3 regions of the Mesobacillus sp. QJM3NY_10 genome follow, and region 2 is predicted to be linked to each of the others. Evidence: riboswitches for the same ligand, from Rfam matches in the RefSeq annotation. Region 2 holds a riboswitch; each other region holds the start of a gene.
What was found. Region 2 has a riboswitch for S-adenosylmethionine ahead of AC0VX7_RS20135 (methionine ABC transporter ATP-binding protein). Riboswitches for the same ligand answer to the same signal wherever they lie in the genome.
Positions count from the first base shown of each region.

Region 1: linked by a shared signal. The riboswitch ahead of AC0VX7_RS10245 (LLM class flavin-dependent oxidoreductase) and the one ahead of AC0VX7_RS20135 (methionine ABC transporter ATP-binding protein) in region 2 are both predicted to bind S-adenosylmethionine.
Region 3: linked by a shared signal. The riboswitch ahead of AC0VX7_RS12325 (methionine biosynthesis PLP-dependent protein) and the one ahead of AC0VX7_RS20135 (methionine ABC transporter ATP-binding protein) in region 2 are both predicted to bind S-adenosylmethionine.

Region 1 is NZ_CM149675.1:2,043,784-2,051,208, forward strand. Features, by position in the region: gene AC0VX7_RS10235 (YjiH family protein) at 363-1,655, shown strand; gene AC0VX7_RS10240 (LL-diaminopimelate aminotransferase) at 1,814-2,995, shown strand; SAM riboswitch class I at 3,077-3,182, shown strand; gene AC0VX7_RS10245 (LLM class flavin-dependent oxidoreductase) at 3,323-4,372, shown strand; gene AC0VX7_RS10250 (ATP-grasp domain-containing protein) at 4,403-5,356, shown strand; gene AC0VX7_RS10255 (hypothetical protein) at 5,426-5,971, shown strand; gene AC0VX7_RS10260 (GNAT family N-acetyltransferase) at 6,030-6,509, shown strand; gene AC0VX7_RS10265 (hypothetical protein) at 6,629-6,922, shown strand; gene AC0VX7_RS10270 (vWA domain-containing protein) at 6,951-7,425, opposite strand, start outside.
Region 2 is NZ_CM149675.1:3,984,217-3,991,641, forward strand. Features, by position in the region: gene AC0VX7_RS20125 (MetQ/NlpA family ABC transporter substrate-binding protein) at 1-337, opposite strand, end outside; gene AC0VX7_RS20130 (methionine ABC transporter permease) at 359-1,024, opposite strand; gene AC0VX7_RS20135 (methionine ABC transporter ATP-binding protein) at 1,014-2,027, opposite strand; SAM riboswitch class I at 2,298-2,402, opposite strand; gene AC0VX7_RS20140 (chromate transporter) at 2,742-3,272, opposite strand; gene AC0VX7_RS20145 (chromate transporter) at 3,269-3,844, opposite strand; gene AC0VX7_RS20150 (methyl-accepting chemotaxis protein) at 4,201-5,856, opposite strand; gene AC0VX7_RS20155 (BMP family lipoprotein) at 5,881-6,861, opposite strand; gene AC0VX7_RS20160 (potassium channel family protein) at 7,018-7,425, opposite strand, start outside.
Region 3 is NZ_CM149675.1:2,438,259-2,445,683, forward strand. Features, by position in the region: gene metH (methionine synthase) at 1-1,076, opposite strand, end outside; gene AC0VX7_RS12315 (bifunctional homocysteine S-methyltransferase/methylenetetrahydrofolate reductase) at 1,057-2,919, opposite strand; gene metC (cystathionine beta-lyase) at 2,919-4,100, opposite strand; gene AC0VX7_RS12325 (methionine biosynthesis PLP-dependent protein) at 4,097-5,212, opposite strand; SAM riboswitch class I at 5,390-5,503, opposite strand; gene AC0VX7_RS12330 (M4 family metallopeptidase) at 6,373-7,425, opposite strand, start outside.

The sequences.
Region 1 (7,425 bases), 1.9 Mb from region 2:
CAACTGGTATTATTTCGTCGGCAACTAGTAATAAAAAGCTTTCAACTGGTATTAAAAATGCTCCAACTGGTATTATCCGCAAAAAAAGCTAAATAAGGTGCTGGTTATTTCCTTCTCACTCTGCTATCAACAAGTTTTAGGTTGAAAAGCTAGAGGTTTACGAATACCCGAAGTCGAAAATAAATGAAAAGGTGTTAAAAAAGTGCCATGTCCCACCCTAGTTTTGAATAATGTTTAATATAAGAACTCTTTCGGTTCTTAGAAGAGTATTAGGACTCTATTCTTTTAAAAAAACTGAATTATCAGACAATGGAGGAAATCAAGTGCAGAACACCCCTGAAGTGAACACCGGCAAGCCGGAAATGCCAACACCTGCCTTAAGTATTTTGAAGTTTTTCTTATTTAGTGCGATTGGCATCTTCATGTTTTTTGTTCCAATCACTGTTGGTGAAAAATCATCAATCCCGCTCGACCACTTAGTTACCTGGATTAATACCACTTTTTCTGCAGCCGTTCCGTATTATGCATTTATTGTTATTTTATTGGGAGCCATTTATCCTTTTTACAGAAAAACGTGGAACAAGAATACGACGACTATCGTTTTTTCTTTGCTAAAAGTACTTGGAGTAGTAGTAGCGTTGATGCTGCTGACGAAGGTCGGGCCAGCATGGCTCTTTGAACCAAGCATGGGACCGTTCTTGTATGAAAAGCTCGTTATACCAGTTGGTGTCCTCGTGCCAATCGGATCTGTATTTTTGGCGCTGCTTGTTGGCTATGGCCTGCTTGAATTTATTGGCGTATTATTGCAGCCAATCATGAGGCCTGTCTGGAAGACACCAGGACGGGCTGCGATTGATGCTGTTGCTTCCTTTGTAGGAAGCTATTCAATTGGCCTTCTGATCACCAACCGCGTGTTCAAGGAAGGCAAGTATACTATAAAAGAAGCCACTATTATCGCAACAGGTTTCTCTACCGTTTCAGCGACGTTTATGATTGTAGTCGCGAAAACATTAGGATTAATGGAAGTATGGAATACGTATTTCTGGACGACGCTTTTCGTTACATTTCTTGTAACCGCTATCACGGTCAGGTTGCGCCCTTTACGAACGGTTAGTGAGGAATATTATGAGGGCAAAGGTGTACCTGAGGAACCAGTGACAGAAAATCGCTTGAAAACGGCGTGGGCTGGAGCTATGAGCGCATCAAACAAAGCACCTTCTCTTGGCAAAAACATACTGGATAACTTACGAGATGGATTGATCATGACGATGGGAATTTTGCCTTCGATTCTGTCTGTAGGATTGTTGGGGCTTGTTTTAGCAGAATTCACCCCAGTGTTTGATCTTATTGGCTACATTTTCTATCCATTCACATTGATTCTCCAGATTCCAGAGCCAATGCTGGCAGCTAAGGCATCCGCTATTGAAATTGCCGAAATGTTCCTGCCTGCTTTGCTTGTAACAGAAGCCCCAATGATCACAAAGTTTGTCATCGGCGTTGTTTCTGTTTCAGCCATTATCTTTTTCTCCGCGCTGATTCCAAGCATTATGTCGACAGAAATACCAATCAGTCTGCGGAAATTGGTAGTCATCTGGATTCAGAGAACGATCCTTACACTGATCATTGTAGCGCCGATTGCACACCTCTTGTTTTAATACGGAAGATATTTAGTGGGCTGCATTGCAGCTCATTTTTATTTTTTTCTAGAACTGATAAAGCGAAACTGCTATAATCGAATTTATATTTTAAAAATTCAGAGGAATCAACCTCCATGAAAACATCATGAATTAATGAACAGTAAAGGGGAATATCCATGAATATCTACGGATCAGAAAAGATTAGAAAAATGACGTCAAGTATTTTTCAGGAAGTGGTTGACCGTAAGCAGGCAGCCTTAATGAACGGGAAAGATGTGATTGACCTGAGTATTGGGAGTCCGGATTTTTCACCGCCTTCTTTTGTTATGGAGGAACTTGCTAAATATTCGATGGATCCGGGGAAATACGGATACACGCTCAAGGGAATTAGTGAATTTAACGATGCGGTAAAATACTTTTACCAGCAGCGTTATTCGGTAGAACTTGAAGCTGGAACTGAAGTCCTGCAGCTAATGGGCTCCCAGGATGGGCTTGCGCATCTTGCTACTGCGATCATTGATCCTGGAGATTATGTACTTGTTCCAGATCCAGGTTACCCAATCTATGAAGCTAGCGTAACCATTGCGGGCGGTTCGATTTATCCTATGCCTTTGCTGGAGGAGAATAAATTCCTGCCGCAGCTTAATGAGATTCCTCTTGAAGTTTTACAAAAGACGAAAATGATGATCTTGAGCTATCCCGGAAATCCTGTCACTGCACTGGCAGATCGCAGCTTTTTTGAAGAAGTTGTTGAATTTGCCAAAATACATAACATACTGGTCGTACATGATTTTGCTTATTCAGAACTGATTTATGACGGAAATCCACAAAACAGTTTCTTATCAGTAGCGGGTGCAAAGGAAGTGGGGGTAGAGTTCAACTCACTCTCTAAAACTTTCAATATGGCAGGCTGTCGTATTGGATACGTAGCAGGAAATTCACAGGTTATTGATATTCTTGCTGCTTTCAAATCACACATCGATTACGGCATCTTTTATCCAATCCAAAAAGCTGCGATTGCCGCTTTGACTTCTGACTATTCATTCCTGAAGGATCAGCTAAAGCAGTATCAAGCACGGCGGGATGCCTTGGTATCAGGATTTCGGGACAGCGGATGGCAAGTGGCCAATTCTCCGGCAACGATGTTTGTGTGGGCGAAGATTCCTGAGGGTTGGAAATCCCGTGATTTTGCCTTCAAGCTAATTGATGAGGAAGGGATTGTCGTCGTTCCGGGTGATGCTTTTGGCAAGCAGGGTGAAGGGTATGTCCGAATTGCTATGGTTCAGCCTCCAGAAAGACTGGTTGAGGCATCACAAAGGGTAAATAAATTTCTGTCAGGCTTTCCGTTAGGAATTTAAAAATATATTTCGATAAACGAATTGACTTTTGGATGAATTTAGAATATTATCACTTTAGTAAACTAAAATTTAATACATGTCTTCTTATCAAGAGAGGTGGAGGGAAAGGCCCTGCGAAACCTCGGCAACAGGTTCTGATTGAATACTGTGCCAATTCCTGCGGACAAATTTGTCTGAAAGATGAGAAGAGAGTATTCTATGGCTCTCTTCTTAAAGAAGGGAGCTTTTTGTATTTAGGAGGCTTATTTATGAGTCTCTAATGTTTTTCTTGTAAAACCAACTTATCGGGTTGGTAAAGTCGAGATTAAAACCGGAGGAGAGTTTGGGATGAAATATGGATTTTGGCTGCCGATTTTTGGCGGATGGCTTAGGAATGTAGAGGATGAAAATATGCCGCCTAGCTTTGATTATGCAAAGCAGGTGATTCAATCAGCAGAACAATGGGGCTACTCTACCACTTTGATAGCAGAGTTATATCTGAATGATATCAAAGGTCCCGAGCATGACTCCCTTGAAGCATGGATAACTGCTGCCGCATTGGCTTCGGTGACAGAAAAGATTGAAATTATGGCTGCTGTTAGGCCTGGGTTCCATAATCCCGCAGTCACAGCAAAGATGGCTGCAAACATAGATCAGATCAGCAACGGGCGATTTACCCTTAATGTGGTTTCAGCCTGGTGGGAGGAAGAGGCGCGCCAATACGGGGGGATTTTTACCGAGCATGATGAGCGGTATGAACGGACTACTGAGTTCATTGATGTGCTCAAGGGACTATGGAGTGAAGAAAGCTTCTCTTATGAAGGTAAGTTTTATGATTTGAAGGACACGAAGCTGTTCCCAAAACCGGTACAGCGCCCGAATCCAATTTTATACGCTGGCGGTGAGAGCGAAAAAGGGAAGCAGACGATTGTTGAAAAATGCGATGCCTATGTCATGCATGGCGGGACAGTAGAAGAAATACAACGGAAAATAGTAGACATGAAGACTCGGAGGGCCGCTACGTCAAATCCTGAACTGTCAGAGTTCGGAATGGCCGCTTACGTCATTTGCCGGGATTCAGAGGAAGAGGCTTTTGCCGAATTGGAACGTATCACGGATGTTAAAGAATCCAGTGCCTATGCCGGCTTTAAAGATTTTACGAGCAAATCTCAGCTTGAACAGCAGGTTCAGCTCCAGGACTATTCGGTATCAAACCGTGGACTGCGGCCAAATTTAGTAGGTACACCAGAACAAATTGCCGAGCGAATTTTAGAGTATGAAGAAGCTGGATTGGGTTTGCTGTTACTGCAATTCTCTCCTCAGCTCGAGGAAATGGAGCGCTTCGCAAAGCAAGTTATGCCGCTAGTTGAGGCAAAAAAGAAGCAAGCGATTGTTTGATTTACATTTGATTAAGGAGATGAAGGAATAATGAGCAAAGTATATATCATCCATGAAAATAACGAATGGACGGTCCAATTGACAAAACGGCTTGATGAGCTGGGAGTTCCATATGAAGAATGGCATCTAGACGAGGGGCTGCTAGATTTATCGAAAGAACCTCCTGAAGGGATCTATTATAGCAGGATGAGCGCTTCTTCACACACAAGAGGCCATCGTTTCGCTCCGGAATATACTGCGCAGGTTCTATCATGGTTAGAGAACCATGGCCGTAAAGTTTTCAACGGTTCTCGCGCGCTGGAACTGGAGGTAAGCAAGGTTAAGCAATATCTTGAGCTGACCAAGCATGGAGTAAGGACTCCGAGGACAATTGCGACTGTCGGGAAAAAACAGTTATTGGATGCTGCGAAGGAATTTGAAGGAAAGCCATTTATCACGAAGCATAATCGAGCAGGAAAAGGTCTTGGCGTCCAGCTGTTTCAATCGATTGAAGCACTTCAGGCATATGTTGATGGACCTTCTTTTGAAGAACCGGTTGATGGTGTGACGCTGATTCAGGAATATATCCAGTCCCCGGAGAGCTATATAACTAGATGCGAGTTTGTCGGCGGCGAGTTTGTTTATGCGGTGAGAGTCGATACATCTGAAGGATTTGAATTGTGCCCGGCTGATGCCTGCCAGATCGGTGACCTGTTCTGCCCTGTTGGCGAAGAAGTTGAAGAAAAGCCAAAATTCCAGGTTATCGAAGGATTTAATGATCCAATCATTGATCAATATAAGAGAGTACTAGAAGCGAATAATATTAATGTTGCTGGAATTGAATTCATCAAAAATGAGTCAGGTGAAATCTTCACTTACGATATCAATACAAATACAAATTATAATTCTTATGCTGAAGGGAAAGCAGGTAAGTTCGGCATGCTGCAGCTGGCAAAGTTTTTAGGAGAAGAGCTGGCTGCGGAGTATGGGGTTGTGACAAGATAATTAATAAATTTGGATAAATTTTGAAACTTCCCAGAGATTCCTCCGTATTAAAAATAAGGGGGAGTGCAGATGAAAAAGTTATCGTTTATTCCTATAATCCTGGTGCTAATGCTTTTCGGCTGCCAGCAAAAACAAAATGGAGCGCTCGATACTAGTAAACTTGAGAAAGTTGAACCAACTGGGAATGTCACCGAGGAACAATTGAAAAGTATTCCCATTCTATATAATGTACCATCCTTGAAAGTTGGCTTAGATGCTTTGCCATTTGAAGTAATACCGCCTAAGGATTTACCCTTTGACGCCATGCCGCTGAAAATGACCATTGAGGATTTTAAGCACGATGGGAAAGAGTTAAGAGTCAATTTTGAGAGTTTTTCCAAAAACAAAGAGGATAAAATCATTTTCTTAATAACTGTCCATAATTTTAAAGTTGAATATCCAGAAGGTCCAGGGGAGGAAGTTGAGTTAGCTGATGGGACGGTAGGCGATTATATGAAAGGAACTCTCGTTTTTGAAAAGGATGGAATCTATTATAGTGTTGGCTATTACAATCCAAATATCTCAGAAGAGCAGATTAAGGAAGATACATTTGGTATAGCTTTACAAATGTTATAAAGCTAAAAGAACGCATAGTTTGCGTTCTTTTTGATGTGAAAATATCGGAGGTAAGACTATGGAAGTCATTAAAATAAATCAACTGTTAAGAGAGAAAGTGAGAGCGTTCTTTGAAGCTCATTGGGGAAGTCAGCAAATGGTGATTTCAAGCGGTGTCTATGATTGCAGTGACCTTGATGGGTATGCGGTACTTAATGAGTATGGGGAAATTACAGGTTTAATTACATATATTGTTTCCGGACATGAATGTGAGATTATTTCTCTAGATAGTATAGATGAGGGAAAGGGAATAGGTACCCTTCTTGTGCAGGAAGTTGAAATCCTTGCGGCAAGTGAAGGGTGCGAAGTTCTAAAATTAGTCACCACTAATGATAATTTAAATGCACTAAAGTTTTGGCAAAAACGTGGTTTCACGCTTACACAGGTTTTGAAGAATGCTGTTGAGAAAGCTAGAAAGATCAAACCCTCAATCCCTATGGTAGGGTATGAGGGGATTCCTATTAGAGATGAAATACTCCTGGAAAAGAAGATAAATTAAATACCTTGCGTCAAAACATATTGATTTTAGCATATTTTACCTTCTGAAATATTACATACCAGCCCAATATTCAGAGTATATTTTTCTGATTTACCGCACACTAAATATAGGTGATATTGGTGAAAAAAATACTCTATTTCATAATTTGGATAAGCTGCATTGGCCTTCTGTCTTTCGCGTATGAGGATTACCTCTATTTTCAATTTAATGTGGATTCTGCACAGGGGATTGTTGAGGAAAAAGGGGTAGAGAAAATAACCAGGAATATAGTTGGGAATTTTACCGAGGAACGGGAATACTGGGTTCAGCTTGATGGGGAAAAAATTGTGGTCTCTAAAGTAATTTATGAGCGTGCGCTGCCACACAGGCAAATCAAACTTATGAGGACTCAGTATGGCATGGTGATTGAATAAAAAAGATGGTCCATTGGGACCATCTTTTTTACCAGGTATCGCCACGATCTTTTTTAAGTTCTTTCATTTTCTCCACCCAGTCGTCGACTCTTTGCCTTATTTCCTTGCTCTCGGTATCTGCTTTTTCCCGATTGGTTTTGGAAATGGCATAATGAAGTTCCTTCATGGCATCGCTGCGTTCAAAGCCCCAATCTCTTAGCTCCGAATATTGTTCATCGGTGATCCAGTCATTCTCTGACATGATGGCGGCTGCGTCGATGATTCGGTGTGCTTCTTTTCTTCCAACGGTCCATAATTCCAGCGGATATTTATCTGCTATTTTATATTCCGCTACCATATCCCATCCATCTGGTGCCATCGTAAAAGCAAACGCCAGGTCGAGGGTGGAAGGGAGCCACTCGTATTGGATTGTATTTTTTAATTCCTCAGGGTTGTCGGCCTTAAAGTATTCTCCGTTTCCAGCTTCAGCAACAGCTTTTAACTGATTCTCCGCTTCACCATCT
Region 2 (7,425 bases):
CAACGATTACTTCTGAAAGTTCGAGTTTATGTTCTTTCGCGAAGTTTTCCATATAGACTTTGTGCTGGAACAGGTTAGCGTCAAGATCACCTTTGGACAAAGCCAGGTTCGGCTGGATGTAATCGCTGAACTCAACTACTTTCACTTCATAGCCTTTTTTCTCCAGAAGTGGCTTGATGGCTTTTGAGACCATATCGCTGTATGGACCGGATGTCGCGCCGAATGTCACTTGTTTTGCATCTGCCTTCGCATCTCCGCTGGATGCTGAGTCGCTGCCGCATGCAGCCAGCAGACCGATTGATAATAACAACACTAATGAGAATAATAATTTTTTCATATTAAAAGAACCCCCTATTATTTATCTTTTGTCTACTACTCTTGCAATTCTGTCCCCGCCAAATTGGATTAGCTGGACGAGGCAGATCAGGATAATGACTGTCGTAATCATGATCGTATTGTCGTATCTGTAATAACCGAAACGGATAGCCAGGTCGCCAACTCCCCCTCCGCCGACAATGCCGGCCATTGCCGAATAGGCAACAAGGCTGATGATCGTGATGGTAACACCCTGGACGATGCCAGGCTTAGCCTCTGGTATAAGTACATCTTTAATGATCATCCACGGAGTCGCGCCTGTCGCAACGGCAGCTTCAATGACTCCCTTATCGATTTCCCGAAAGCTTTGCTCTACGATTCTAGCAAAGAACGGAATCGCCGCGACCGATAATGAAACAGATGCGGCTGTCGGCCCGATGGTTGTACCTGCGATTAGATTCGCCAGTGGCAGCAGGGCGATCAACAAGATAATAAATGGCACCGAGCGAATCATATTGACGATGAAGCCTGCAATATTTTTAAAAGTTTGATTTTCAAGGAAAAGTCCTTTATCGGTGACAAAAAGCAGCACCCCAGTAGGCAGGCCTACGATAATGGCGACAAGGATGGAGATGCCGACCATATAGATTGTTTCAAAAAATGCTTTGTTCAACTCCGGCAGCATTGCAATCAGGTTATCAAGCAGCATCATCAATCACCTCCAGGTTTTTCGTCCTTGCCGCAATGTAGGCTATCGCCCGGTCGATCTCCACCTCGTCTCCTGAGACCTCCATGATGAAAATCCCCAATGGAATATCCTGAATATATTCGATCTTCCCGTGGAGGATATTGCCACGAACCTTAAAGGTCTGGAATACATCAGATATGACTCCCTGCTCGGCAATCTCCCCCTGAAAATAAATCTTGATCAGCTTTCCTTGACGCTCCTCAAGCAATCTTTCCGGCAGTTCGAATTGAAGGATTGAGTTGACGAAGTCCTTTGTGAGCAGTTGTTTCGGATTCGCGAAGACTTCGTATACATTCCCTTCTTCGATGATTTTTCCATCCTGCATAACAGCCATCCTGTCGCAAATCGTCTTAACGACTTCCATCTCATGGGTGATAAGGACAATCGTGATCCCCAATTCACTATTAATCTTTTTAAGTAGGGTTAGTATAGATTTTGTCGTGCTCGGATCCAGAGCGGAAGTAGCTTCATCACACAAGAGCACTGATGGATTATTCGCAAGTGCCCTGGCGATGCCGACACGCTGCTTCTGTCCGCCCGACAATTGTGCCGGATAGACATCCTTTTTATCAGAAAGGCCTACCATATCCAGAAGCTCAGTTACTCTCTCTTGAATTGTTGCTTTCGGAATTCCGGCCGCTTTCAAGGCAAATGCAATGTTCTCACTCACTGTCTTTGCGCTTACAAGATGGAAATGCTGAAAGATCATTCCGATTTTCAAGCGCGCTTTTCTAAGTTCACCCTTGCTCAAAGAAGTAAGCTCTACACCGTCAATATGTATCTCTCCGGATGTCGGTTTTTCAAGGAGGTTCAGGCATCGTATCAAAGAACTTTTCCCCGCCCCGCTGTATCCGACTATCCCGTAGATTTCTCCCTTCTTCACGGATAATGAAACATGGTCAACACCAGTAACTGACCCTTTTTTCGTTTCGTATATCTTGACCAGGTCTTTCACTTCAATCATCCTTCGCACCCCCGTTTTTTTAAAAATAAGGCTCTGTTTTAGCTCAATGTTGATATTTTACACCCTGTTGATTGTAGTGGAAGGCGCGAAGACTCCTGCGGGATGAGCAAGTCATGGGGAGACCCCGCAGGCGCTTAAGCGCCGAGGAGGCTCCCCGACTGTCCGCGGATAGCGAAGCGCCTGGAACGAAAATCAACAGCCCAGTTTAACAAAGCTAAAAATAAAAAAGCCCCTTTCATTCATAGAAAGAGGCATCGTAAACATCTATACGACTTATCTTCCAGAATGGATCATTCTGTAGGAAGTGGCACCTTTCCCAAAAAGGAGGTTGCCGGACGTCACAGGGCCTAATCCCTCAGTCTCTCTTGATAAGTTTCTTATTAAATTAATTCGATAATTGAAATATTAAGACTATCTGATTTATTTGTCAATAAAGTTTTTTCGGAGATTCTATAGTGATACCGCTTACATGATTGAGGGAGTAAGGAAATGTTTTTTTATTTAAGGCTCTTTTCTCAAACTTTGTTGCTATCGAGCACAAAATTGGCTTTAATCACCATATACCTTCATAAAGTTGTCGCTTCTCATGAGAAAAGAGCATGCAAACTTAATACCGACCTGCAAAATGGGTATACAATACGTTAAAATCGGCTTTAAGATTTTAACAACAAGCTTTACGAAAACATCCTTATTTTAAAAAAGAAAAACCCTTGTTTATGATAAAACAAGGGCGCCGTAAACAAGGGATCCTGCGATGACATAGGCAGGGTGGACTTTTAATTTTTCCATCAGGATGAAGCTGATTCCGCCAATCAGAATCGTCTGCATCATACCGACCCCCTCATAGGAAGAGAAAAAGAAATCATAGGTCATGACTCCTAAAAGGACGGCAATGACTGGGCGGACGACGATAGTGAGCCTTTTGACACGCGGGGAATCTTTGTATTTCATCAGTAATCCGAGCAAGCTGATCATTAGAATTAAGGATGGTGCCACCGTGGCAAATACTCCAACTATTGCACCTAGAATTCCGCCTTCTGCATATCCAATATAGCCGGCCATCTTGGTTGCAATCGGTCCTGGCAGGGCGTTCCCCATCGCCAGCACTTCACTGAATTCGTTGACTGACATCCATTCATAACGGTCAACAACTTCATTTTCGATTAACGGAATGGAGGCAGGTCCACCGCCATATCCTAAAATCCCCGGAATGAAAAAGGCCAAAAATATATGGAAGTAAATCATGGCTGCTCCCCTCCTCTTTGTTTATTTTCAGCAGGAGCAGAGTCTTTTTTCAGCAAGGCACTCAGCAGCAAAACAAAAATTAAGATAGCGGGATGCAGATTCAAGAATTGAAGCAGGATCAGACTGCCAATAAGCGCTACAGCTGTCCAGGCCCATCCAAGCTTTGATTTACCTGACTTCTTGATGAAATCCCATGTCAGGACAGCGAGCATGACTGCAACTACTGGAACAACAGCCTCCGCCATTCCTTTCACCCATGGCTCATCTTTGTATGAGTTCAGGCCGGTCAGCAGCACGATCATCAGGACGATCGCCGGGATCATCGTCGCTGCAAGAGCATTGATCATACCCAGGTATCCTCCTACACGATAGCCAATGTAGCCCGCCATTTTTGTGGCAATTGGTCCTGGCAGCGCATTTCCTAAGGCAAGGACATCCCCGAACTCATCAGAATCCATCCATTTATATTTTTCTACCACTTCCTTATGTACAAGCGGAATCGAAGACGGGCCGCCGCCATAGCCGAGGATTCCGACGCGAAAAAACGCTAAGAATAAATCTCTTTGTTTCAAAACTTCACCTTCTCTTCTGTTAATAGTGCCTAAAGCAGTCTCTTTCTATAAATCTTATTGCTTTTATTTTATTATAGACTCATATATTCGATCCTGCATGTCAAATTCAAGTTAATTTACCGACGGTGGCATCTATTATCGTAATTCTCTCTATGTAAATGTTCCTGTTCCCTTCGCGAGGCAATATATTGGCGAATTTGAAATTTTTTCGACCACTTTTTGAATTAATTCGACCACTTTTTCAATTAATTCGACCACATTCACGATTATTTCGACCAAGTCGCAATTCAGCAGCCATCCGAATAGCTCTTCGTATAAAAAAAGTACCACAGCCCTAAAGCCATGATACTCACAAATTATCTATTAAACTTAAAAATCGAAACAGAATCATTCAACTCATTCGTCAGCTTTCTCAAGTCAGTAACCTTTTTCGACAGGTTGCCGAATGCCGATAATTGTTCAGTGGTGGAAGCTGAGATTTCCTCGCTGCCTGCTGCTGTCTCCTCGACGACTGCACTGATGGATTCGACATTATGGAGGACCTTGGCTCCCAGTTCTTTTGAAGCCTCCATCCCTTTAACAAGTTGAGAAACTTTTTCCGAAATGCCGGTAACTTTCAACTCGATATTCCCAAATGCACTCATTGTTACATTCATTGACTCCATCTGCCAGTCCGCGATGGCACCACCTTTGTTCACTGCTTCTCCTATCTCATCAAGACCCTTTTTCAGCAAGTTAACCATATCAAAGATTTGCGTAGTGGCATTATTTGATTCTTCCGCCAGCTTTCTGACCTCTGCGGCGACAACCGCGAAACCTTTTCCAGCCTCGCCTGCCCTTGCTGCTTCGATGGCAGCATTTAAAGCGAGCAAATTCGTTTGAGCAGCGATTGCCGAAACGGATGCGGCCATATCTTCTATTTTTGCTGCATAGCCTACGAAATGGTCAGTTGCTGTCTGGATGGACTGTGAAGCCAATTTGTTTTCCGAAATTAAGGCTTTTTGTCCTTCGATTGCCTTTCTTCCTTCGCCAATTGCTTCAACAGCTTCCTTGCTGTAAGAGGACGATTCCTGGGTGTGGTCCAGGTTAAGCATAAATTCTTTATCCATATCATCAATTAGCTCAACTGATTGCTGTAAATCCTCTGAAACGGTTTGTGCTCCTGCAGAAAGCTCATCCGTTGATACTGCTACTTGATTGCAGATTTCCGTCAGCGCGATATTTTCCTGTTCAATTTCCGCTGCGAAATCCTCTACTTCCCTGCTCGCCATATTCACCTTTTGCAGCAAGGATGTCAATTGTGCCGCCATCAAATCAAATGACTCATTCAAGGTTCCCAGCTCGTCTTTGTGTTTATAAGGAACTTTTTCGATCATCAAGTTCCCTTTGGCGATTTCTTGTGCATTAATAGCAATCTGTTTCAATGGTTTGGTGATTGTACTCGTCAGCCTGATCCCAATTCCCCCAGCTACCACCACAAGCAGGATACTGCCTATAATCGCTGAGAATATAATGAATTGAATCTGATTTTTCAAGTCCTCTTGCAGAAAATCGTAATATTCATTGACCTGTATATTCAGCAGGTGAAGGTCATTCAGGACTCCTTCACTGCGCAGTGACTGGCGCTTCACTTCGGCACTATTTTTCTCATCAAGCGCTGTTTTGGCTTCACCCTCCAGGGCAGTGAACTTTTCAAAAGACTTGTCCAAAACTTTTTTGCTATCTTCCTGCTGAATCAAGCCTTTTGTCTCCGTAAAAACCTGAGAGGTCTTCTCCATTTTCGTCAGAGCATCCTGCCTGTTTCCCTCGGTTGGATTGAACGAAAAATTGCTAAGAGATTGCTTCGTTGCAGATGTCTCAGACTGAAGATTCTGCACCGTCAACAATACCTGTACGTAATCTTGGTTCGATGCCTGGACCATCAGCATTCTGTAAATAATGAATGAGATCATCACAATCGATAACCCAATCGCGAGTAATAAGTTAAGCAGTAATTTCTTTTTAATTGTCATGTTGGCTCCCCCAGTTGCAACTTGTTAATCTAGCTGTATTGAAAGCTCGTTACTTGATAGTTTAGATTGCAGGTCTTCTAAGCTTTTTTCCTGTTCCGGAGTCAGCTTGATCACCCTGATTGGCGCAAGCCCAACACCTTTTTCGTTTATTCCAAGCTCAATCTGCTTTGCTTTAAGCTTATTTTCCGCCTGGAACTCCTTGACTGTTTCATAAAGCGCGACATCGACATTTTTCAACATCGAGGTAATGATGGCTTTTTCAGCAAAAAAGTACTGATCACTATCCACACCAATCGCAAACTTTTTCTTGGATTGCGCTTCCTTCAATACACCGACACCAGTAAAACCCGCTGCAGCATAGAGAACATCCGCACCTTCATCAATCATTCCTGAAGCAATCTTTCCTCCAAGCTCTGCATTGCCAAAATCATTCGCGTATGCCACCTTTACCTCTGCTTCCGGATTCACAGCCTTTACTCCCTGTTCAAACCCATCTTTGAACTTGTGAATCAGTGGAACATCGGCTCCGCCAACAAATCCAACGATATTTGACTTTGAAGCCATTCCGGCTACAGCACCCGCGAGGAAACTGCCCTGTTCTTCTTTAAAAGTAATGGAAGTAATATTATCCAATTGTGATACTGAATCAACCAGGATAAATTTCTGTTCTGGATACTTTTTTGCGACCTTCTCAAGATCCTCAAGGACCATGAAACCCAATCCAATGACAATATCATTTCCTTCTTCTACAAGCTCGGTGAACCCTTTTTCATAGGTGCCTACAGACTGAAGCTCTCTGTAATCAAAAAGAATATCGAGCTCGTCTCGCGCTTTTACCAGTCCGGCAAAAGCTGCATCACTGAAAGATTGGTCTCCAAGTCCGACGTCAGACAACATAATGCCGATTTTGACCCTTTCTTTCGCCTTGAGCTCCGAGTTTGCACACCCAGCAAGGGTGCCTATCAGTAAAAATAAGATTACAAGCATATTCATAATTCGTCTCATCTAGATGTCCTGCTCCCTTTTAAAAATTTATATGTATTTCATCGACCATAGCGATTTTTTGTTTACAAATATGCAGAAAGTCTATCTTTTGTTAATTTTCTAACTTCTAATGGATAGAAAAAGCAGACTGTGCAATACAGCCTGCTTCGATTAACATTATTTAATTTTCGTGAACCTGTTCAAGTCGCCATTTTCGCCAAGGACAATAAGGATATCCTCTGCTCTCAGGGTTTTCTCTGGATCTGGTGAGATGTCGACCTTGTTGGCAGTTTTCACGCCGATTACTGTGATATTGTATTTGGCACGCAGGTTGATTTCAATCAAGTTTTTGCCAGCCATGCTGATAGGAAGCTTGATTTCCTCAATACTATAATCATCGGAAAGCTCAATAAAGTTCAATACATTGGGTGAAGCCATCAGCTGGTGGGCGACTCTTTCCCCCATATCCCTTTCCGGGAAAATGACTTTATCAGCGCCAACCTTGAACAATACTTGTGCATGGTGTTTGTTAAGAGCCTTGGCAACGACATTTGAAACTCCCATTTCTTTCAAAATCAGAACGGT
Region 3 (7,425 bases), 1.5 Mb from region 2:
ATTTTGCCTTCCGAAATCAGCCGCTTGAATTTTCGGGAACCGATTACGTTCGTCCGTTCACCAACCATGATAGGCCTTAGTGTTGGATCGTCATAGATGAAGGCCTCGATCCCAGAAACCATATGCAGTTTGTTTTCTTCTGTCTGCCTCGGCGGTCGCTCCTGCATTTTTTCCGAAATCGCCTTTATATGTGCCGGTGTCGTACCACAGCAGCCTCCGACAATATTCAGCCAGCCTTCACCGGCAAAATCAGAGAGTTTCTGAGCGAGCGTGTCAGGCGTTTCATGATATTGACCTTCCTCATCAGGCAGGCCAGCGTTAGGATAACAGCTGACCGCGGAAGTGGAGAGGGAGGATAGTGAACGCAGATGCTCCTGCATAAATTCCGGTCCGGTTGCACAATTCAGTCCGATCGCAATCGGATTCATATGCTGAACAGAAATATAAAATGCTTCGATGGATTGCCCAGCGAGTGTCGTGCCCATTGGTTCAATCGTGGCAGAAATCATCAGAGGGAGTTCTTTGCCACTCTTCTGGAATGCACGCTGGATTCCGGTATAAGCTGCTTTTACATTCAATAAGTCCTGGCTTGTTTCGAGCAACAGCAAATCAACGTTGCCATCTATTAGGCCAAGTGCCTGTTCTTCGTAGGAAGCAGACATCTCTTCAAAGGTTGAACCCCCGGTCACGCTTAATGTTTTGGTAGTTGGTCCCATAGAACCAGCTACAAAACGGGGCTGCGAGGGAGAAGATGCCTCATCGGCAGCTCTTCTGGCAATAAGAGCTGCTTCCTTGTTGATTTCGTACGCTCTGTGGCCCAGGTCGTATTCGTCCAGAACCAGGCTAGTTGCACCAAAGGTATTTGTCTCAACAATATCTGCGCCAGCCTTAAAGTATTCACGATGGATATTTTCAATAACATCCGGAACGGTCAGGTTCAGCATTTCGTTACAGCCTTCATATTCTTCACCGCCAAAATCCTCCGGTGTCAGGTCTGCCTGCTGGAGCATTGTTCCCATCGCTCCGTCCATGATCAGGATCTTTTTTCTCATCTGCTCAGTTAACAAGGTTGACATTTTGTTTCCTCCTCATAAGACGGCTGCTGTATTCATTAGCGTAGCTCGACAACTCGACACTCATTTCATAGTTCATAAAAGGAGTGATTAAATAGATCCCGTTAAACAGTTCTGCTGCAGCCTCAATTAAACCTTTTGTGATCGCTATGCCTTCCTTTTTGGATTGCAGCGGTTCATTATTGAATTTCGCCATGATGTCGAGGATTTCCTGTGAAATCTTGATGCCCGGAACTTCGTTATGAAGGAATTCTGCGTTTCTGCTGCTCGTGAGCGGCATCAATCCAATATAAATGGGGGCATCTATATGCTTTGTTGCTTCATGGACCTCAACAAGCATTTTTTCAGAGTAAACGGGCTGGGTGATGAAATAATCAGCACCAGCGCGGATTTTCTTTTCCATCCGAGCCACTGCTTTTTCGATGGAGCGGACATTCGGATTGAAAGCTGCGCCGATCGAGAAAGCACCTTTTTGTCCTAAATCCTTTCCAGAATAGGAGAGACCTTCATTAAACTGCTTGATCATCTCGATTAATTCGAACGAAGAGACATCAAAAACTGACGACGCACCAGGAAAATCACCTACGCGGGCAGGGTCCCCCGTCACGGCTAACACATCATGAAGCCCAAGCGTATGCAAACCCATCAAATGAGACTGAAGCCCAATGATGTTCCGGTCACGGCAAGTAAGATGCACAAGGGGGCGCAAACCGATCTTTTCCTTTACGAGATGTCCGATTGCACCATTTGAGATTCTTGGTGAAGCAAGTGAATTATCTGCGAGGGTAAGGGCGTCTATACCTGTATCCTTTAGTGCTTTTGCTCCTTCAAAAAAACGAGTTGTATCCAGTTTTCGCGGTGAGTCAAGCTCGACAATCACAGAAGGCCGTTCCTTTACCACCTGATCTAGTGGAGCTAAAGGCCTTTTTACGTCAGAAGGAGTGACAATAATTTTTGGCTTCTTCGCAGGGATTTTCTTGTCTAACACTGGTGTCAATCCCTTTAGTTCATCAGCAAATGCTTTTATATGTTCAGGAGTCGTTCCGCAACAGCCTCCAATCAGCCTGACTCCCTGGTCACGGAAACTGCGGGCAGACTTGCCGAAATATTCAGGATTGCCTTCGTAGTGGAACTTCCCATCTGTGTAGGCAGGGAGCCCGGCATTTGGATAGGCGGAGAGAAATGCCTTCGAAGGCAGCTCTATCTGCTCAAGACTTGAAATCATATGATGGGGCCCAAGTCTGCAATTAAGACCGACAAGATCAGCGCCAAGGTCTTCGAGTCTATTGAAAACCTCCTGAAGCGGGGTCTGATCCTGCATGATACCAATTTCCTGAAGGGAAACCTGGGCGATGATTGGCAGGTCGGTCTCTTTTCTGGCAATCTCCAGCACAGTCTCGATTTCTTCCATATCATAAAATGTCTCTAGCAATAGTCCGTCCACACCCTCAAGCAGAAGACAGTAGAGCTGCTCCCTGAAGCTTCTTTTGATTTCTTCAATCGGGATGGCGGAAGGTCTGATTCCCCGGTTCCCGCCAATCGTTCCGAGGACATAGGCATCGGTGCCAGCAGCTTGTCGGGCGAGTCTTACTGCTGCACTATTAATCTCTTTCACCTGATCCTCGAGTCCATATCTTTCAAGTTTTATATAATTAGCGGCATATGTGTTCGTCTGGATAAGGTCCGCACCAGCATTTATATAGGCTTTGTGGATCCGTATGATGTCATCAGGATGAGAAATGTTCAACTCTTCAAAACAGGTACCAGCTCCATAAGAGTGGAGGAGAGTACCAATCGCTCCATCGGCGATTAAAATTTCATTTTCCAGGCGTTTCAGGAAACTCATTAGACTTCCTCCTTTTGTGCTTGTAGTGTTCCTATGGAATCCAAAGCTTGCTCAAAGTCCGTGATCAAATCATCCGCGCCCTCAAGCCCGACTGATAATCGAAGGAGACCATCACTGATCCCACGTTTTTCACGTTCATCCTGCGGCATCGCTGCATGTGACATTTTTGCCGGGTAAGAGAGGATGGATTCTACAGCTCCAAGGCTGACTGCAAACACAGGGAGTTTTACTTTTTCTATAAATCTAGTTAAAACCTCGGCATTTTCAAGCTCAAAGGAAAGCACCGCCCCTGGCCCATAGGCCTGCTGAAGCTGAAGGTCTGCCTGCGGGTGATTCGCAAGACCAGGATAATAGACATTCTTAATTAAAGGCTGTTCTTTTAAAAATCCAGCGATTTTCTTTGCGCTTTCTTGAGATTGGTTCATTCTGACAGACAAGGTCTTAATCCCTCTCATGACAAGCCATGCATCCTGGACTCCCAGTACTGCTCCGAAAGAGTTCTGCAGGGAATAAAGTCTGTTTGCTAATTCTTCATCCTTAACCACCGCCAGACCTGCGACTGTATCACTGTGGCCAGACAGAAACTTTGTGGCGCTGTGAAGGACAATATCAGCTCCAAGTTCAAGCGGACGCTGCAAGTAAGGAGTCATAAAAGTGTTGTCAACAAATGTATAAGCACCATGTTTCTTTGCAATTTCACTGACAGCTTGTATATCTGTCACCTTTAACAGGGGATTAGAAGGTGTTTCTGCATATAGTAAAGTAGTATTTGGTCTAATCGCTTGTTCTACCGCGTCAAGGTCGGTCATGTCCACAAAAGTATGCTCAATTCCAAAGCGGTTCAAAACCTGTGTGACCATCCGGTAAGTGCCGCCATAAACATCCTCGGTGACAACCACGTGATTTCCCTGTGAAAGAAGCAAAAATGCAGTTGAGATCGCAGCCATTCCAGAAGAAAAAGCAAAACCTCGGGTGCCGCCCTCGAGCTCGGCGATTATTTCCTCAAGTGCCTCTCTGGTAGGATTAAGACTGCGGCTATAATCATATTTTCCGAATTTGTCTGCCGACGGCTGGTGGAATGTTGACGCGTGCTGGATTGGCACGCTGACTCCACCGGTTGCTGGATCGAATTTATGCTTATTATGAAGTAGCTGGGTTTCGAATGTGTATTCATGACTCATATAGCCTCTGCCTCCTGGCGTGCCTTTTTGAAGGCTTCTTCTAAATCCTTTTTTAAATCCTCAACATTCTCGATTCCCACAGAGAACCGCAGCAGTCGGTCACAAACGCCTTTTTGTTCGCGTATTTCAACTGGTATATCAGCATGTGTCTGTGTTGCAGGGTAAGTAATGAAACTCTCCACACCACCAAGACTTTCGGCAAAAGTGATTGTGGAAAGACTTTTTAAAAATGGATTGACCATTGCAGGGGAGTGGACCCTGAAAGAGATCATCCCACCCCTGCCAGGATACAGGACATCTCTCACTGCATCATGTCCTTGTAAATAACCCACAAGTTCCCTAGCATTTTGCTCGTGGCGTTCCATCCTTAATGCAAGAGTCTTCATTCCACGGATGAGGAGCCAGGAATCGAAAGGACTTAATACCGCACCGCCGCCATTGTGATGAAGGAATAGAGAATCACATAACTGCTGTCCCCTGGCGACGATCAGCCCTGCAAGGACATCATTGTGACCGCCAAGATATTTTGTTGCACTGTGAATCACGATATCTGCACCTAAAGTCAATGGTTTTTGCAGCAGGGGAGTGTAGAAGGTATTATCAACAATCAACAGAATACCGTTTTCTTTTGCGATTTTTGCGATTGCCTCGATATCAGCTTGCTCCATCAGTGGATTTGTCGGTGTTTCCACAAAAAGAGCCTTCGTCCTTGGAGTGATTGCCGTTTTGATTTCGTTTAGATCTGCCATGTCAGCATATGTACTATTTAATCCCCACTTTTTGAAACCCTGCTCCAGAAGCCGGTAAGTTCCTCCGTATAAATCCTTTGAAACAATCCATTCATCTCCGTGTTCGAATAATGAAAGAACCGTCCAGATTGCTGCCATACCGGAGCTGCAGGCAAAACCGCGATCACCTTCCTCGAGGTCAGCAATCGCCTTTTCAAGAATTTCGCGAGTAGGGTTGCCCGTGCGGACATAATCATAACCGCTCGATTGGCCAATCCCTTCGTGGCGATAGGCTGTTGTTAAATAGATAGGTGGATTGACCGCCCCTGTTGATGTTTCACTCCTATTGCCAAGCTGCGCTAACTTCGTATCAATTTCTGTCAATTTACTCACTCCTAATGGTTGTATTCAGACGGCAATTTTTGTTTTATGAGTAAAGACGAAATTTACGACTTTTAAAAAGACCAATTCCCGCAAAGATCCAGAAAGACAGTGCGGTAAGTCCCAAATAAAACAAAAAAGCCTTCTTAAGAAGAAGACTTTTACAGATGATAGCCATTCTTCTTATCTGCCAAGTTTTAAAAACTTGCTGGAATTAGCACCTTTTCAACAAAAAATAGTTGAAGGTTGCTGAAGCTTCACAGGGCCAGGACCCTCAGCTTCTCTGGATAAGATTTCATATTATTGAATTATTAAATTTCTCTAAATATTACAGCTGTTATGAAAGAATGTCAATCATTTTGTTAATGCGGTAAAGCAAATAGGTAAAAGATCCTTGTGGTCTAATATCTGGTAGGGCATAGAGATTCTATTCAGACAGCTTTCCAGGTTATTGGGGCAAGCTGTCAAGATTCTGCTGTTATTATGACAGCTTTTCTGGATCCGAGGCCAAAGCTGTCAAGATTCTGCTTTTATTGTGACAGCTTTTCTGAATCCGGAGCCAAAGCTGTCAAGATTCCGCCGTTATTATGACAGCTTTTCATGATCCGGAGACAAAGCTGTCAAGATTCCGCCGTTATTGGGACAGCTTTTCATAATCCGAAGCTAAAGCTGTCAGGATTCCGCTGTTATTATGACAGCTTTTCATGATCCAAAGCCACAGCTGTGAAGATTCCGCTGTTATTGTGACAACTTTTCATGATACCAAGCCAAAGCTGTCAAGATTCCGCCGTTATTGGGACAGCTTTTCATGATCCGAAGCCAAAGCTGTCAAGATTCCGCTGTTATTGTGACAGCTTTTCTGGATACGGAGCAAAAGCTGTCAAGATTCCGCCAGTATTATGACAGCTTTTCATGATACCAAGCCAAAGTTTTCAAGATTCCGCCAGTATTATGACAGCTTTTCATGATACCAAGCCAAAGCTGTCAAGATTCCGTCGTTATTATGACAGCTTTTCATAATCCGAAGCTAAAGCTGTCAGGATTCCGCCGTTATTGTGACAGCTTTTCTAAATCCGGAGCAAAAGCTGTCAAGATTCCGCTGCCTCATAATAAAAAACTGGCTCACATGAATAAATGAGCCAGTCTTGCTAAATATAAAGCTATTAATATACTCCTACTGCATCAAATGCTTTATTGACAGCATTGACTTCTGCAGAAGCTGAACCATACAGGTCTGATGCAGCTTGTACCAATCCTGCTCGTGCCTGGCTGAAGTTCGTCGAAGAAGTAAAATAGACTGTGTTTGCACGGTAGAAGATCGCGCCCATTTTATCCGTTCCTACACCTGGCACCGATACTCCATAATGTGAACCACCTTCGCTCAGAAGGTAAGCAGCTTTATTGATGATTCCGCTGTTGATATGGACTCCGCCATTATCGGAAGTGCCAGTGTAACGTACAGAGTAGTGATCCGGATCACCGTATTTAGTTGGGTCGCTCATTGAACGTAGGGCATCACCAGCTTTATTTGGTGTGTAGATGTCTTCGCCGATTTCAAAATCAGGATCATTATTATCATGGAATTCAGCAAGTGTGCCGAAGATATCGGAAATTGCTTCGTTCAACGCACCTGATTCGTACTGGTAGACAAGGTCGGAACTGAAATCAGTCACGGCGTGAGTCAGTTCATGCGCTACAACATCAAGACCACCTGATAGTGGGATGAACGTAGTTCCATCTCCATCACCGTACACCATTTGCTGACCATTCCAGAATGCATTGTTATAGCTTCTTCCGTAGTGGACAGTGGACTTCAAAGCTGCGCCTCGATCATCGTATGAATTGCGGCCAAAAGTGTTTTTATAGTAATCATAAGTGAGACCTGCATAGTAGTGGGCATCTACAGCGGCACCGTCATAAGCAGCATTCAGGTTATTATCAGCATCCACCCAGAGCGATCCAGGTGTTCTCTGACGGTTCTTTGCATCGTAGGTGAACACACCGTTTCCGCGAGTATTGTCCTGCAAATAATATGAGCCATTTGAAAGAAGAGTATTCAATGTCTTCGTGTCACCCAGCACACCGACACCAGAACCAACAGTGTCACTTCCGTTTAAAGAAGGATTGTTTTTACCAGCAGTATGAATGGCATTGTACTTATTGATAATTTCACCTGTAACAGCGTTGACAAAGTACTGGTAATTCCCTGGTTCAGG